Regions from separate parts of the Sporosarcina jeotgali genome, predicted to be linked through region 2. Evidence: predicted binding sites of a transcription regulator. Region 2 holds the regulator's gene; each other region holds the start of a gene.
What was found. The regulator CtsR, encoded in region 2, represses protease genes until heat stress. The targets are predictions, from matches to a motif close to ATGGTCAATAAAGGTCAAACA.

Region 1 (5,374 bases), 670 kb from region 2:
ACGAATCTAAAACCAAACAGACGTGATCGTCACCGGGAAAGGGGAAAGTTCATGTCTTTCGCATCAGAAACAAAAAAAGAATTGACACAAATTGAGGCGGAGGATTGCTGTACAAAAGCAGAAGTTGCAGCGTTCATTCGCATGAATGGGGTCCTATCTTTTTCAAATAAAACCATAAGCTTAGATGTTCAAACAGAAAATGCTGCTATTGCACGAAGACTCTATTCCAATTTAAAAAAGCTGTACACATATAAGGTTGAACTTCTAGTTCGGCGTAAAATGCGGTTAAAGAAAAATAATGTTTATATTTGCAGAATCCGCGAAGGGGCACGCCCCTTGCTGGATGATTTAGATATTTTGACAAATACCTTCCAGTCCAATCAAACCATTTCGCCAACAATCATTCCAAACGATTGTTGTAAACGGGCATACTTGCGTGGAGCATTCCTGGCAGGAGGATCTGTAAATAATCCGGAGACATCTTCATACCACTTGGAAGTCTTTTCGATGTATGCAGAACACTCCGATGCATTAGTCGAGATTATGAATGATTATCAGCTGAATGCGAAATCGATTGAACGCAAAAAAGGGTTCGTTGCCTATTTGAAAGAAGCTGAAAAGATAGCGGATTTCTTGAGTATTATCGGCGCGCACGTTGCACTCATGCGTTTTGAAGACATCCGCATTGTCCGGGATATGAGAAATAGTGTAAATCGGTTAGTAAACTGTGAAACAGCGAATCTCAACAAAACCATCAGTGCCGCGCAGCGCCAAGTAGAGAACATTAAACTCATCCAATCGACCATCGGTTTGGACCAGCTGCCGGACAGGCTTCAGGAGATTGCACATTTGCGAGTGGAGTATCAGGATATTACGCTGAAAGAGTTAGGTGAGATGGTGTCAGGCGGACCTGTGAGTAAATCAGGTGTGAATCACCGTCTGCGTAAAATTGACGAGATCGCAGAAAGTGTTCGAGTTGGCGGAATTACCTAACTAAGGAAGGGGATAGAAGAGATGATTGAAAGAACCGCTGAAGTGAAAATTAAGCCCGGCTTGCAAGCCAGGCAGGCAGCGTTATTTGTACAAGAAGCGAATCGCTACACATCGGACTTATATGTTAAACGAGATGAACGGCAAGTGAATGCAAAGAGTATTATGGGCGTTATGAGTTTAGCGATTGCACAAGGAAGCACAGTTACACTGATTGCCGATGGCAGCGATGAAGAACAAGCCGCTGAAGCGCTGTCAGCGTTTGTGCAAGGGGTAAGCTAACAAAAAGACGCCCCGTAAGTTACGGGACGCCATTCATGGGTGCTGTAATTATTTGCCTTCAGATTCTTTCATATCGCTGCGTGTGATAATGTGGTCGATTAACCCATATTCTTTTGCACGTTCTGCGGTCATGAAATTATCACGGTCTGTATCTTTTTGAATCACTTCGATAGGCTGACCCGTACGCTCAGCAAGAATAGCATTCAGCTTCTCGCGGATGAAGAGGATGTGCTTAGCAGCGATTTCGATTTCAGTCGCTTGACCTTGAGCACCGCCAAGTGGCTGGTGAATCATAACTTCAGCGTTAGGAAGCGCATAGCGTTTTCCTTTGGTACCTGCTGCAAGTAAGAATGATCCCATTGAAGCAGCCATACCGATACAAATCGTCTGGATGTTTGGTTTAATGTATTGCATAGTATCGTAGATGGCCATACCAGCTGTGATGCTGCCACCTGGGCTGTTGATGTAGATAGAGATGTCTTTGTCTGGATCTTCAGATTCAAGGAATAGTAATTGAGCGACGATAGAGTTTGCTACGTTGTCGTCTATTGCACTTCCAAGCATGATGATGCGGTCTTTTAGCAAGCGGGAGTATATATCATACGCACGCTCTCCACGATTCGTTTGTTCGATAACTGTAGGAATTAAGTTCATTTCATTTCCTCCCTTTGATGGTTAAATAGGTCGTATGTTGAAACGGATGTCCGCTCAACCATGACTTTATCATACATAGTATGGTCAACTAAGGTCAAATATAACGCTTTGCAAATATTTGTTGCTTTTAAACTGACCAGCAAGTATACTATAACTTGTCCGCTGCAAATCTACTTTATGCGAAGCCCTCGTGGTGCAATGGATAGCACGCAAGCCTCCGAAGCTTGAAATGTGGGTTCGACTCCCGCCGAGGGCATATAGGTGCTTTATGATACTCACCCGATTGTATGGAATCATACAATCGGGTGAGTTTTTTTATCTATAAAGAAACTTTTTTAACTTTAGTGCGTATAAAGGATAACGAACAAGTTTTGAGTTTCTGGTTTTCAGGGTAAACTTCTGAAAGTGAAGAAGCGAAAAAGCTGAAGCTATTATTGAGGAGGCGGGGAATTTTGAAGAAGTTATTGTTACCGTTAGGAATAATTGTTGCAATTATTGTGATTGCTATTGCGATTTTCTCTGGAAGTTACAATAAATTTGTGACAGCTGAAGAGAACGTTGACCAAGCGTATTCACAAATCGAGACGCAATTACAACGCAGGGTGGATCTTATTCCAAACTTAGTGAATACCGTTAAAGGGTTTGCAAAGCAGGAGAAGGAAGTAATTGGTCAGGTAACCGAAGCGCGTTCTAAATTAGCAGGTGCAAATGGCCCTGAAGATCAAGCGGCTGCTGACTCTGAACTTTCTGGAGCACTTAGTCGATTATTAGTGGTTGTAGAGAATTATCCAGAATTGAAAAGTAATGAAAACTACAGACAGCTTATGGATGAGTTAGCTGGAACTGAAAACAGACTTGCTGTAGCACGTAAGGATTACAATGACGAGGTCGCTTCTTACAACAAACAAGTGAAGCGGTTCCCGGGCAAACTCGTTGCTTCGATGTTTGGATTTGACGAAAAAGAATACTTCAAAGCGGAAGCTGGAGCTGAATCAGCACCAGATGTCGACTTTGGAGCAGATGAGTAATGAGAAAGTCGGCTGTTCGAGCATTTGCCCTGCTTGGCATGCTTTTAGTTTTGCTGACAGCAGTCCAGCCCGCGGTTTATGCGAAAGTGGATGTTGTTCAAGATGAATCAGGTGTTTTGTCTGACAGTCAAATTCAAGAACTGAGGGATTATGGAACTCGGTTACAAAGCGCGACAGGTGCTGAATTTGCTGTGTGGATTGTACCGTCTACACAAGGAAGACCCATTGAAGAGTATTCATTGAATAAATTACGAGAATTTCAACTTGGAGATAAAAAGAAAAATAACGGGGCGCTACTTGTGATGACAACTGAAGCGGACGAAAATGGTGATAAACATATTCGTTTAGAAGTTGGTTATGGATTGGAAGGGGCCCTTCCTGACGGTAAAGTTGGTCGTATTATTGACGAAGTGACCATGCCTTATTTAAAAAATGGGCAACCTGATCAAGCGGTAATTGAAACGTATAAAAATGTTTACAACGAAATAGCAAAAGAGTACGGCCTTGAAGGTGATGAACTTCCCGTCGCATCGTTTGACAACGAGGACGATGAAGGCGGGTTCCCGATCGTCCCCATCATCGTCATCGGTTTCATCCTCATCCAGATTTTCTTTAACTCTGGAAAAGGAGGAGGTTCGGGCGGTTCAGGCGGACCTGGCGGCAGACGCCGAGGTGGCGGTATGGTCTTCTTCCCAGGATCCTTCGGAGGCGGTTCAGGAGGTTCAGGCGGCGGAGGCGGTTTTGGCGGCTTCGGCGGCGGTGGTTCCGGCGGTGGCGGAGGCGCTGGCCGAAGCTGGTAACTTTAAACGATTTACGCAATGCTTGTTGCGTAGATCGTTTTTTCATTTTACACTGGGGTTATATGGAGGGATTTTCATGCATGTGCTATTTTATACGAAACCTGGCTGTCCGCTGTGTGACGAAGCCGAACAGATGATGGAACTTATTCAAGAGGACTATCCCTTGACGTGGGCTACGGTCAATATTGAAGAGGATGATGCAAAACATGAGCAATACGTCTTCATGATCCCTGTTGTGGAAAAAGATGATGAGGTGCTTTGTTCAGGTGTGATAAGTTATATTGATTTAGCTATGCTTTTTGAATCGGAAGTTTAAATTTGAAATTATCGGGAATAGTATGTATACTTGCATTATAAGTTAATATATTTTTTTGACTTCAGTGGGACGTATTTTATCCATCATGGTCAAAAGATGTCCTAAGTTGAAAGGGGGAGTCTCTCTGAAAACGTCTATTGTTGAAGCTCAGGAAAAGTTAGTACCTGAAATGATGGCAACACTGCAACAACGCTATCTTGTGCTAAAGCTGATTAAAACATCCGGGCCAATCGGAAGACGGCCTCTTGCAGACACTGCGGGATTATCTGAACGAGAAACACGCTCGGTAATGGAAGCTCTGAGAGATCAGCAGCTCATTCGTGTTGCAAAAGAAGGAGCGACTGTTACAGCCGATGGCGAAAGTGTATTGCAGCATCTGGGACCGTTAATTGAGCTGCAATATGGAAAGAATGTTCTTGCGAAGCGTATTAAAAGTTATTTTTCCATTCAAGATGTGCACATTGTAAAAGGAGACAGTTCTGAACCAGGCGGCTCGAACGAATTGCTTGGAACTGAAGCTGCATCTGTTTTTGCAGCCCGCATTGGGAATGGACGTGTTGTAGCCGTTACTGGCGGAAGTACCATGGCAGCTATTCCGAAACATCTGAGTTGTTATCCAGGTGCTGAAGAGACAGTATTCATCCCTGCCCGAGGCGGGGTTGGAGATAATATAGGACAGCAGGCAAATGTAATCGCTGCTACATTCGCGCATACGTGCAATGCTTCGTATAAGTCCCTGTATTACCCTGAATCACTGAGTGAAGAAGCACATGCCATTTTCTTGAAAGAACCGAGTGCACAAAAAATGCTCGAACTTTATGAAACGACGGATTGCTTGCTGCATGGCATTGGCGATGCGAAGAAAATGGCAGCACTGCGGGATTCCAACGAGGAAGAGCAGCAATTACTCGATTCTAGAGGCGCAAAAGGTGAAGCGTTCGGATACTACTTTAATGGTTCTGGAGAGATTGTTCATCACCTTCGAACGGTTGGAATTCAGACCGATCACTTGAAACGGATTCCTCTGCTATTAGCAGTGGCCGGCGGCTCGGCAAAAGCAGAAGCGATTCTTTCATATTTGCGGGGTGCCACAAAACAAACTGTTCTGATTACAGATGAAGGTGCCGCAAAAGAAATCGTGAATTTACTAGCAAATGAATAACACCGCATGTTTACAATTGGCCTGCTAAGGAAATTATCCGAAGTATGCCGTCAATATATAACAACAAAACTTGGAGGGATTTTACATGACTGTAAAAATGGCGATTAATGGATTTGGACGTATTGGACGTATTGTAATGAGA
Region 2 (5,374 bases):
CGTAATCGAACTTTTGAACCCGCTTCGTCAATCAAGTCAATCGCTTTATCAGGTAAAAACCGGTCCGAGATGTAGCGGTCGGACATTTTAGCTGCTGCATCAATTGCTTCATCCGTAATCTTCACGCGGTGATGTGCTTCATAACGGTCACGCAATCCTTTAATGATCTGAACCGTTTCATCAACGGATGGTTCATCCACTTGAATCGGCTGGAAACGACGCTCAAGTGCAGCATCCTTTTCAATATATTTACGATACTCATCGAGTGTGGTTGCCCCAATACATTGCAACTCTCCGCGAGCGAGTGATGGTTTTAAAATGTTAGATGCATCGATTGCACCTTCTGCACCGCCAGCGCCAATGAGTGTATGCAGCTCATCGATGAATAGAATGATGTTGCCAGCCTGGCGAATCTCTTCCATCACTTTTTTCATGCGGTCTTCGAATTCACCACGATATTTTGTACCGGCAACGACAGTACCCATGTCGAGTGTCATCACACGTTTGTCACGCAGGATTTCGGGGACTTCGTTGTTAACAACTTGCAACGCAAGACCTTCAGCAATTGCTGTTTTACCAACACCCGGCTCACCAATCAAAACTGGATTGTTCTTTGTGCGACGCGCTAACACTTCGATCACACGTGTAATTTCTTTACCGCGTCCAATTACAGGATCGAGTGTTCCTTCACGTGCGATTTCAGTCAAATCACGAGCTAAACCGTCCAATGTCGGAGTCGCAGCTGATGCTGATGCATTTTGACCGCTTGCGTTTGCAGCGTCGTTACTTCCAAGAAGCTGCAGCACTTGTTGACGCGCTTTGTTCAAGCTGACGCCTGCATTATTAAGTACTCGAGCAGCTACGCCTTCTCCTTCGCGGATTAACGCAAGCAAAATGTGTTCTGTTCCGATATACGAATGGCCGAGTTTACGGGATTCATCGACAGAAAGCTCAATAACCTTCTTTGCGCGCGGTGTGTAATGTACGATTGGTCCGACTTCTTTACTGCCTGTTCCAACAAGTGTTTCTACGCCTGTTTCAATTGTCTCGAAGCTTACGCCGATTGCTTCAAGTGCTTTGGCTGCAATGCCGCCGCCTTCACGTATTAGTCCAAGTAGAATATGTTCTGTTCCAATTGCTTCGTGTTTCAAACGGATAGCTTCCTCTTGAGCGAGTTGGAGTACTTTTTGTGCGCGTTGTGTGAATCGATTAAACATCATTAACATTCCTCTCCTTCTGCAGAGAATAATTTTCATCGTACTACTTCTATCTATATTCTTCGGAACCGTTAAACAATCGGTTTCCGGGTGAATTGATTTTGACCATCTTTGACCATTTTACCGAATGGGTTGCACAGACGCAAAAGAGATGCTCAAGGACGGTCTGTCTGTTCATCTGCTTTTGACGGTCCATTTTTCAATCGTTCTCTAAAAAGTTTAGCGCGGCTAATATCTAATTCTTCAGACGTTAGCTCTTCTCCTTCATAATGTTGGAGAAATCCGGACTGCATGAAAATCATCAGCTCATTTAAGATCGACATTTCCACGTCTTCGATCAATTCAAGATCGATGCCAAGCCGGACGTCTGATAGACATCGTGCCGCTTCTGCGGAAGGGAGCAGCCGAGCATACGAAATTGTTCCAAGTGAACGGAACACCCGATTTTCAAGTGCAATTCGAGACTTTTCGAGAAGCAATTCACGAGACCTGCGTTCATGCGCAATCAGTCTGGAGACGATATTTGCAAGTTCCGCTAAAATCTCATTCTCAGATTTACCGAGCGTCAACTGATTGGATACTTGATAAACGTTCCCTGGTGCCTCACTGCCTTCTCCGTAACTTCCTCTAACGACCATTCCAAGCCTTGAAACGGCTGGGATAATCCGGTTAATCTGCCGCGTAATCGTGAGCGCCGGTAAATGAAGCATGACAGACGCGCGCATTCCTGTTCCCGTATTTGACGGACAGCTTGTGAGATAACCAAACTCTTCATCGAATGCATAAGGAAGTTTCTTTTCCAGTGCACTATCGGTTTCATTCGCCTTTTGATAGGCATTTTCGAGCTGCAAGCCCGGATAAATGCACTGGATTCGCAAGTGATCTTCTTCATTGACCATAACGCTGATTGTTTCATCTTCAGATAGGAATACCGAACCGAATTGTTCCGCATCTGCCAGCTGCGGGCTGATCAAGTGTTTTTCAACGAGAACTTGACGGTCCAGTTGAGGTAATTCTTTCATTCTCGTATAGGAATACCCTTTTTCAACCTCGCTAAGCAATGCTTCTGAAACAATTTCCCCCACTTCCTCAGCCTGTTCATCAGAAAAGGCAATCGGGAATCGAAATTCACGAAGGTTACGCGCAAGCCGGATCCGAGTCGACATCACGATATCGGCGTGCTCTCCATGGGGCACCATCCAGCCTGTGACAGCGTTCTGCATAAACCGCTTATTCCCCATGCGCACTTCCCCCTTCCTCTATTTCAGCTGCCAGCTTTTGTTTCCAGTCTTTTATTTCATCCCGCAGCACAGCAGCTTGTTCGAACTGTTCTTCTTGAATGGCTTCTTGCATGTTTGTCCGAAGCTCTTCTATTTTCTTTTTAATGGTCATCTTTTCATTGAAAGATGCAGGGATTTTACCTTTGTGGTTTGTATTGCCATTATGCAATTTCCCAAATACTTTCGGCAGCCGCTCACGGAATGTTTCATAGCATGTCGGACATCCAAACTTCCCGATTTCTAAAAAACGATGGAAGGTCAGACCGCACTCTGGACATTCCGGCATTTTCTGAACCTCGCGCGTTTGCTGATGCAGCGATTCGCTCCCGCTCAGCCATTGCGACAAGAATTGTTGAATGGACATCGGTTCCTGATTCGGACTGATTGAAAACGTCTGTAAATTAAATGCGCACTTCTCACACAGATTTCGTTCAATCGGTCCATTTTGTGTATCTTGCATCAAGATAACGGAAGCTTGACGCTCTTTACAGTTTTCACATAGCATCCTTTACCACCCCATCGTTTAGATAACTAGTTACTCCGATTGTTCGTACAGGAGCGAGAATAACATGGCCTGCAAGATTCGCGCACGAATCAAATCTCTCTCCGGCAACGGATAATTTAAAACAGCCGGCTCGACAGCTGCTAGCATTAGTCGGGCTTCCCTTTTGGAAATCACTTGTTCTGCTATCAATCGATAGATCACATCTTCTGCCATCGTAAACGAAGCACCTTGCTGTACGCTTTCTAAAACATGATCCAGCAGCTCCTTGCGGGAATTCGTTTGAACCCGATAAATACGGATATACCCGCCGCCGCCGCGCTTCGATTCCACTGCATAGCCGCGCTCCAATGTAAATCGTGTTTTAATGACATAATTAATCTGCGAAGGAACACATTGGAACTTTTCCGCCACTTCGTTGCGCTTGATTTCCACGATTCCATTATCTTCATGTTCGATAATCGATTTTAAATACCCTTCTATGATGTCGGAAATATTACGCATCCTCTCACCTCTTTTATTGGCACAGTCACCGTGTTGACTTTGACTATCTTTGACTTAATTGTACCGTATTAAACAATACCCGCGCAAGAAATTTGCAAATCGGCCATTCAGTCGTTTAGCAAGGTAGAAAAAAGTAAAATAGTTGAATCTTTTATGTTTAGTATGTTTATAATAGGGGTATAGAATAAAGTCGAGGATTTTTTTCTGACCTCTTTTTTCCTCTCTCTACGTTTGACCCCCAAACAAAAAGCTCCGGGTACACCCATACCGACGGAGGAGATTAAATTAATGAACTGGTACGAGAAACTAAGTGAGTATTTTCCCATCGAAGAAATGAAGTCAAAAGAGCATATGGATGCGCTTTTAAAGGATAAACACAATGTTTATCGTAAAGACGAAGGTCCAAAACACGTGCTCATGTACGTTGAGACAGAATCGTTTGTGTTTGTAGATTATTTGTTCGTGTCGTCCGCTTCACGAGGTGAAGGTCTTGGAAAAAAACTGCTGACACAGCTGAAGGAAAAAGGTAAGCCGATTTTGTTAGAAGTGGAACCCGTCAATTATGAAGACACAGATACTGAAAAACGCTTGCGCTTCTATGCTCGTGAAAATTTCCACCACGCATCTCGCATTGGCTACAGCCGTCGTTCACTCGCAACTGGAGAACAAACTGACCTCGAAATCCTTTACTGGTCTCCTGAAGATGCAGAAGAAGAAACGGTATATGATGCCATGAAAATGACGTATGAAGAGATCCATACGTATAAGGATGACGAATTTTACGGTGAATCATACGACCCGATTGACAAAGTATTGACATTCCGTACAGAAGGTAAAACAAATATCCTAAAACCTTTTGCTACAGTTAGTGCTTAATCAGTCATATCCCTCATTTAAATCAGAACAAAAGCGGAAGCCGCTACTATGGCTTCCGCTTTTTTCTGGTTATGCACTCAATTCGTTAATCCGCAATCGAGAGGTTTGTGAGTTCCTTAACAGGCAGGAACAGCTCCCCTGTTTCTATATACATAATCGATAATTTGTCGTCTTCTTGAATATAAACTGCTTCCGGAATTGTTTCAGATGAAATCAGGAAGTTCCGTCCGTCCTCTGCTTTTACAGAAACAATTGTAAAGTCCCCTGCCCGTTCTTTGTACACACGTTTGACCGTGATCGCGGCTTTCACTTCTTCAGCTCCTGAGCTTCCGTCCACAGAACTGCCTCCGCGCTGCAACGCTGTTTTATACAATTTCAGCGCATCATTCGGAGAATTGCCAAACACTGAGATTTCCGGATTTGCAGCCGAGACGATGAAGTAGTTTTGCAAGAAACCATTCGAATCTAACACGGGTGTCAGCCAGCTTGCTTCTCCGTAGAAGTTATAGAGAACAGGCATTTCACCAGACCACTTTTTCTCGATGAATTTCTTTTCGATAATTTGCAAGGCTCCTTGTGAGTCCATGTAGGATTCTTCCAGGTCTCCCGTGTAGTACGTCGCTTTTCCCGTGCGCCCGTCTGTCAGCGCATACCCCAGCATCGAATCGACGCCTTCTTTCGGACTTGTAAAGTCTGTGAAGTAATACATATGACCGTTTTCATCGAAAATTGGACTGACGTTTGCCTCCGTTCCTTCATCAGATGGCAGTTTGACATCTTTTTTACCAACAAACGAATTCCAGAACCCATGAACGTACTTTCCGAAGTAACTGTTTTGCAGACTGACGGCCTCCGGAGACACAGCTCCATCGATGTAATCAGGAATATCGGCAAGCGCGAACTTTTCTACTTTCCCTGTCATCGGATCCGTCATGACAATTCCTTTTACGTCGAATCCGTTGCGTGCAGATATGAATTTCCCGTAAGAACGAATG
Region 3 (5,374 bases), 1.1 Mb from region 2:
CATTGATCCTTATAACAGCAAGAGGGAAATTTCCCTTTTGCTGTTTTTTTTGCGTTGAATGGATGTTTTGCGTTGAATGGATGGATGGTTAGTATGATTGCGTTCTTGCTGCAGTGGCATCATGTTTCTATAAACTAGTTGGGTGTTTCCAATTAACTCCTTAACGCCATTGAATTGTGTCCTGTTATCGAGAAATTCTGCTATGTGTCGGAGAAGTTTGCTTAAGTGATTGAGAAACGAGCTTGAGTGATGGAGAACTTCTTGCCAGTGTCGGACAACCAGCACCATGTGTAGGATAGGCGGTTTTCAAAGCGACATAGCCCCTTCCTAGACAAGCGCAGCGCCCCCAATTAATCCCTTAACGCAGTGGAATTGTGCCCCGTTATCGAGAAATTCCGCTATGTGTCGGAGAAGTTTGCTTTAGTGATTGAGAAACGAGCTTGAGTGATGGAGAACTGCTTGGCAGTGTCGGACAACCAGCACGATCTGTAGGATAGGCGGTTTTCATAGTGACATAGCCCCTTCCTAGACAAGCGAAGCGCACCCAATTAATCCCTTAACGCTGTTGAATTGTGTCCTGTTATCGAGAAATTTACTTAAGTGATCAAGAAACGAGCTTGAGTGATGGAGAACTGCTTCCCAGTGGTGGACACCCGCCTCTTTTTGACTTAAAAACACCACATTCAGCCTCACACAAAAAAAACAAGCCACTCATCGCATTACACGAAAAGTGACTTGCCCCCTTATTTATAACGTATCCACAACTAACGCTCCATCTTCCATCCGAAGATGCAGGCGCTGCCCTTCTTCCAAATTACCTTTGATGACTTCCTTAGCCACCGCTGTTTCCACATACCGTTGAATGAACCGTTTCAATGGCCGTGCCCCGAAATCAGCATCTGTTCCTTCAGCAACGACCCAGTCGAGTACAGGTTCTTCATACGTTAATGGAATGTCCTGACCGTCCAATCTGCGCACAAGGTCCTCGAGCATCTTCCGAGCGATTTCAACAAACGCATTGCCTGATAGAGAATGGAAGATGATAATATCATCCATCCGATTCAACAATTCGGGTTTAAAGTGATTACGCAGCTCCGCCATGACTAAATCTTCGGCCGCATGTTCTTCAGACTCGAATTGGCCGCTCATTAAATACTGCGAGCCAATGTTTGACGTCATGATCACCACTGTATTTGTGAAGCTTACAAGCCGGCCTTGGCTATCCGTAATACGGCCATCATCCAGGATTTGCAATAAAATATTAGAGACATCTGGGTGGGCTTTTTCAATTTCATCTAACAAGACAACAGAATACGGATTTCGTCGCACCGCTTCCGTCAATTGCCCGCCTTCTTCATAGCCAATGTATCCTGGAGGCGCTCCGACAAGTCGGGACACGCTATGCTTTTCCATATACTCTGACATATCGATACGGATGAAATGATCCACAGAGTCGAACAATGTACCTGCAAGTGTTTTCGCAAGTTCCGTTTTACCGACACCTGTTGGTCCTAAAAATAAAAACGATCCAATCGGCTTATCTGGGTCCTTAATGCCTGACCTCGCACGCCATACGGCTTCAGTTACAAGTTGAACAGCATTATCTTGACCGATGACGCGTTCTTTTAATGTATCAGCAAGGCGCAATAATTTCTCGCGTTCGCCTTCCATCAGCTTCGTCACTGGAATCCCTGTCCAGCGTGCCACAATCATCGCGATTTCATCTTCCGTCACTTCTTCACGAATCAATCGGTTTTCTTCCTCACCTTTGAACTGATCCTCCAATTCATGAAGTCGGTGCTCCAATGTCGGAATTTTGCCATGACGCAATTCGGCAGCTTTGTTCAAGTCGAATTTGTTTTCCGCGTCTTCCAATTCACGACGATAACGGTCCAACTTTTCGCGCACGTCTTGCACTTCCTGGAGCTTTTTCTTTTCGTTTTCCCATTGCTCCCGCATTCCTGATGAAGACTCTTTCAATTCTTTCAATTCGTCACGTAAGGCAGCAAGACGGTTCTGACTGATGGCATCTTTTTCTTTCGTCAATGCTTGTTCTTCAATTTCCAGCTGTAAAATACGACGAGTCACTTGATCAAGCTCTTGCGGCATGGAATCGATTTCAGTACGGATCATCGCACTCGCTTCATCCATTAAGTCAATTGCTTTGTCCGGCATGAAACGCTCTGTCAAATAACGATCTGACAACGTTGCAGACGCGACCAGCGCACGGTCATGGATGCGAACACCATGGTGCAATTCAAATCGCTCTTTTAATCCGCGTAAAATGGAAATCGTATCTTCAACAGATGGTTCGCGTACCATTACTTGCTGGAAACGCCGCTCAAGTGCTGGATCTTTTTCGATGTACATCCGATATTCATCCAAAGTTGTTGCACCAATACAATACAATTCACCGCGTGCAAGCATCGGTTTCAACATGTTACCAGCATCCATAGCGCCTTCCGTTTTGCCTGCTCCGACGATCGTATGGATTTCATCAATGAACAAAATAATTTCACCGTTGCTGTCTTTCACTTGTTTCAGCACTGCTTTAAGACGTTCTTCAAATTCACCGCGATATTTTGCTCCTGCAATTAAGGAACTCATATCGAGTTCGTGAATCTGGCGGTCTTTCAATCCTTCTGGCACATCACCTTTCACAATCCGCTGTGCTAATCCTTCCACAATTGCCGTTTTACCAACACCCGGTTCACCGATTAACACGGGATTGTTTTTCGTTTTTCTAGATAAAATCCGGATGACATTGCGAATTTCTTCATCCCGGCCAATAACCGGATCCATTTTTCCGTTTTTCACATCTTCAACTAGGTTGCGCCCAAATTGCTCTAATGGGGAACGCTGATCTTCCTGTACGCCGTCCATTCTCATGAACCCTCACCTCATTATTATTGTTAGTTAATTTGACTTTGACTATCTTTGACTAATACTAGTATACCTCGCTTTTTCGTATGTGTAAAGTCAAAAGCTTAGGTCTCAATAACTAGTATTCCCCTAAGCGGACCCGGATAAAACGACAAAAAATCCGATCAGTGAAAAACTCACTAATCGGATCATTTTTTGTTTATTTATCGGACTCCAAGTGCCATTTTAGCATAGCGGGACATGTTTTCACGCGACCAAGGCGGGTTCCATACGATGTCGACTTCAACTTCTTTTATTTCTGGAAGTTCCATTAGTTCTTGTTTCACGTTCGCAACAATTTGCGGTCCCATCGGACAACCGATTGATGTAAGTGTCATGGTCACTTTACCGATTCCGCCTTCAAGCAATTCTGCATCATAGACGAGACCAAGATTGACAATATCTACACCAAGCTCAGGGTCAATAACGTTTTCAAGTGCGCCCATCATGCTTTCTTTCATTTCATCAGCCATTGGAATTCCCCTTTCCATTTCAATTCGTTGTACTCATCATAGCAAAATGAACTCAATCGTTCAAATGGTCTGCAAGAAACTCCACCGCACGAAGCATTCCAGGTCTTGAAACTGCGTGGCCAGCATGCTCGTCCACCATAAATTCAAAGTCTTCCGGATGCGAATTGTATTGCTCTTTGACCGCTTTATAGAAATGGCGTGTCGGTTCGAACGGCACCATTGTATCGTTCATGCCGTGCCAGAAAAAGACCGGCCGATCATTCAAACGCTCGGGATGCAGAGTCAAGTCAAATTCAGCGAGAGTCTTCAATAATTTTTCAACATCTTCGTCTTTCATCGGAAGTTTAAATCCTTTATTTTCAAATTGCTTCATTTGACCTTTTGTGAGTTTCACATATCCCGGAGTTCCCATCATAACCGCAGCGCTTTGAATCCAAGGATAGGCAGCAAGGCAGCCAAGTGTTATAATTCCTCCCATTGACGTTCCTGAAAACGCGATTCGGCCAGATTCTAACAAGCCTTTTTCTTTCAATTGGTGATGTAAGATTCCTGCTTCTTCTATAGAAGTCAGTACAATTTCCCAGAAACGCAAACTGAGCTGGACTTCGTCTAATGATTCGGAGCGGACGCCATGAAGATGCGCTTCGGGCAATAGCACACGAACGCCTTTTTTCGCAAGATTAAATGCGTAATGCAAATTATGTTCTTTGGCGCTTGTAAAGCCGTGGAAAAAGATGACGACTGGCATCTCAGATGATTCCTGATATTCATCCACAATATGCAATAAAGGGATGGCATGCTGTCCTTCGGTACCCCATTGTTCTTCTCTGATAATCATCCGCGACACCTCGTTTTTAGTTTAGTTGAGCATACCAATGTTTTTCTAAAAAAACAAAAGTTGCGCACGTGTAATTACTTTTTTGACTTGCATGCTTCCAAAAGGATACACTTGAATGAGGAAGGAGGCGTTTTGTCATGAAACCACATTTAATCGCACTCGATTTAGACGGAACGTTATTAAATGATAAAAAAGTAATCTCTGAAAAAACGCTAGCTGCATTGAAACAAGCGGAATCGGAAGGCCATCAGATTATGATTGCGACGGGACGCCCCTATCGTTCCAGTGAAATTTATTACCGTCAGCTTGGACTGAAAACGCCAATCGTAAACTTCAATGGCGCGTTCGTTCATCACCCTACTGACCGGACTTGGAAAACTTTCCATGAAACGATTGATTTACCAGTTGTCAAAGACGTTATAGATGCGATGCAGGACTTTAACCTGAAAAATATCGTAGCAGAAGTAATGGATGACGTCTATTTGCAGTACCACGACGAGCATCTCCTCGATATCTTCAGTTCGGGAAGCCCGAAGATTCAAGAAGGTGACATTCGTCAATCTTTACAAGTGAATCCTACGAGTCTGCTCATTCAAGGCGGCGATGGAATGGCAGATCCGATTCGCAAGCATTTGGAGGAAGTCCATGCGGAAGTCATTGAGCATAGACGCTGGGGGGCTCCGTGGGAAATCGTTGAGGTCATACGTCATGGCCTGAACAAAGCGGTCGGAATTTCCAAAGTTTCGGAGTGGATTGGTATACCGCAAGAACGAATTATTGCGTTCGGAGATGAAGATAACGATTTAGAAATGATCGATTATGCAGGAATCGGGGTTGCAATGGGCAACGGGATTGATCAGCTGAAGTCGATTGCGAACGAAATCACACTTACGAATAATGAAGACGGCATTGCCATAATGTTACAAGAACGATTGAATTTAAAAACTTCATAAAGCGATTGGAGGATTCCCATGAAAATTTTCGCAGACAGTGGATGCGACTTGCCGAAATCGTATTTAGATGAACATAATGTTACATTACTGCCGTTGACAGTGCTGCTGGACGGGAAAGAATATCAAGATATTGTGGATATCGACTCGAAAGAAGTATTCCAAGCAATTCGTGCTGGCAAGCAGCCGAA

Region 1: the regulator CtsR is predicted to act here: its motif matches at 2,007-2,027, upstream of clpP (ATP-dependent Clp endopeptidase proteolytic subunit ClpP).
Region 3: the regulator CtsR is predicted to act here: its motif matches at 2,925-2,945, upstream of PGH26_RS03810 (ATP-dependent Clp protease ATP-binding subunit).

The regions. Positions count from the first base shown of each region.
Region 1 covers NZ_CP116341.1:2,271,411-2,276,784, reverse strand. Annotated here, with positions in the region: gene PGH26_RS11325 (gluconeogenesis factor YvcK family protein) at 1-26, shown strand, start outside; gene whiA (DNA-binding protein WhiA) at 52-993, shown strand; gene PGH26_RS11315 (HPr family phosphocarrier protein) at 1,015-1,272, shown strand; gene clpP (ATP-dependent Clp endopeptidase proteolytic subunit ClpP) at 1,321-1,926, opposite strand; tRNA gene PGH26_RS11305 (tRNA-Arg) at 2,111-2,182, shown strand; gene PGH26_RS11300 (LemA family protein) at 2,379-2,954, shown strand; gene PGH26_RS11295 (TPM domain-containing protein) at 2,954-3,754, shown strand; gene PGH26_RS11290 (glutaredoxin family protein) at 3,831-4,070, shown strand; gene PGH26_RS11285 (sugar-binding transcriptional regulator) at 4,177-5,232, shown strand; gene gap (type I glyceraldehyde-3-phosphate dehydrogenase) at 5,318-5,374, shown strand, end outside.
Region 2 covers NZ_CP116341.1:2,944,239-2,949,612, forward strand. Annotated here, with positions in the region: gene PGH26_RS14905 (ATP-dependent Clp protease ATP-binding subunit) at 1-1,220, opposite strand, end outside; gene mcsB (protein-arginine kinase McsB) at 1,373-2,458, opposite strand; gene PGH26_RS14915 (UvrB/UvrC motif-containing protein) at 2,448-3,002, opposite strand; gene PGH26_RS14920 (CtsR family transcriptional regulator) at 3,033-3,503, opposite strand; gene PGH26_RS14925 (N-acetyltransferase) at 3,792-4,379, shown strand; gene PGH26_RS14930 (hypothetical protein) at 4,465-5,374, opposite strand, start outside.
Region 3 covers NZ_CP116341.1:833,052-838,425, reverse strand. Annotated here, with positions in the region: gene PGH26_RS03815 (DUF2929 family protein) at 1-6, shown strand, start outside; gene PGH26_RS03810 (ATP-dependent Clp protease ATP-binding subunit) at 748-2,883, opposite strand; gene PGH26_RS03805 (metal-sulfur cluster assembly factor) at 3,087-3,395, opposite strand; gene PGH26_RS03800 (prolyl oligopeptidase family serine peptidase) at 3,448-4,233, opposite strand; gene PGH26_RS03795 (Cof-type HAD-IIB family hydrolase) at 4,371-5,186, shown strand; gene PGH26_RS03790 (DegV family protein) at 5,205-5,374, shown strand, end outside.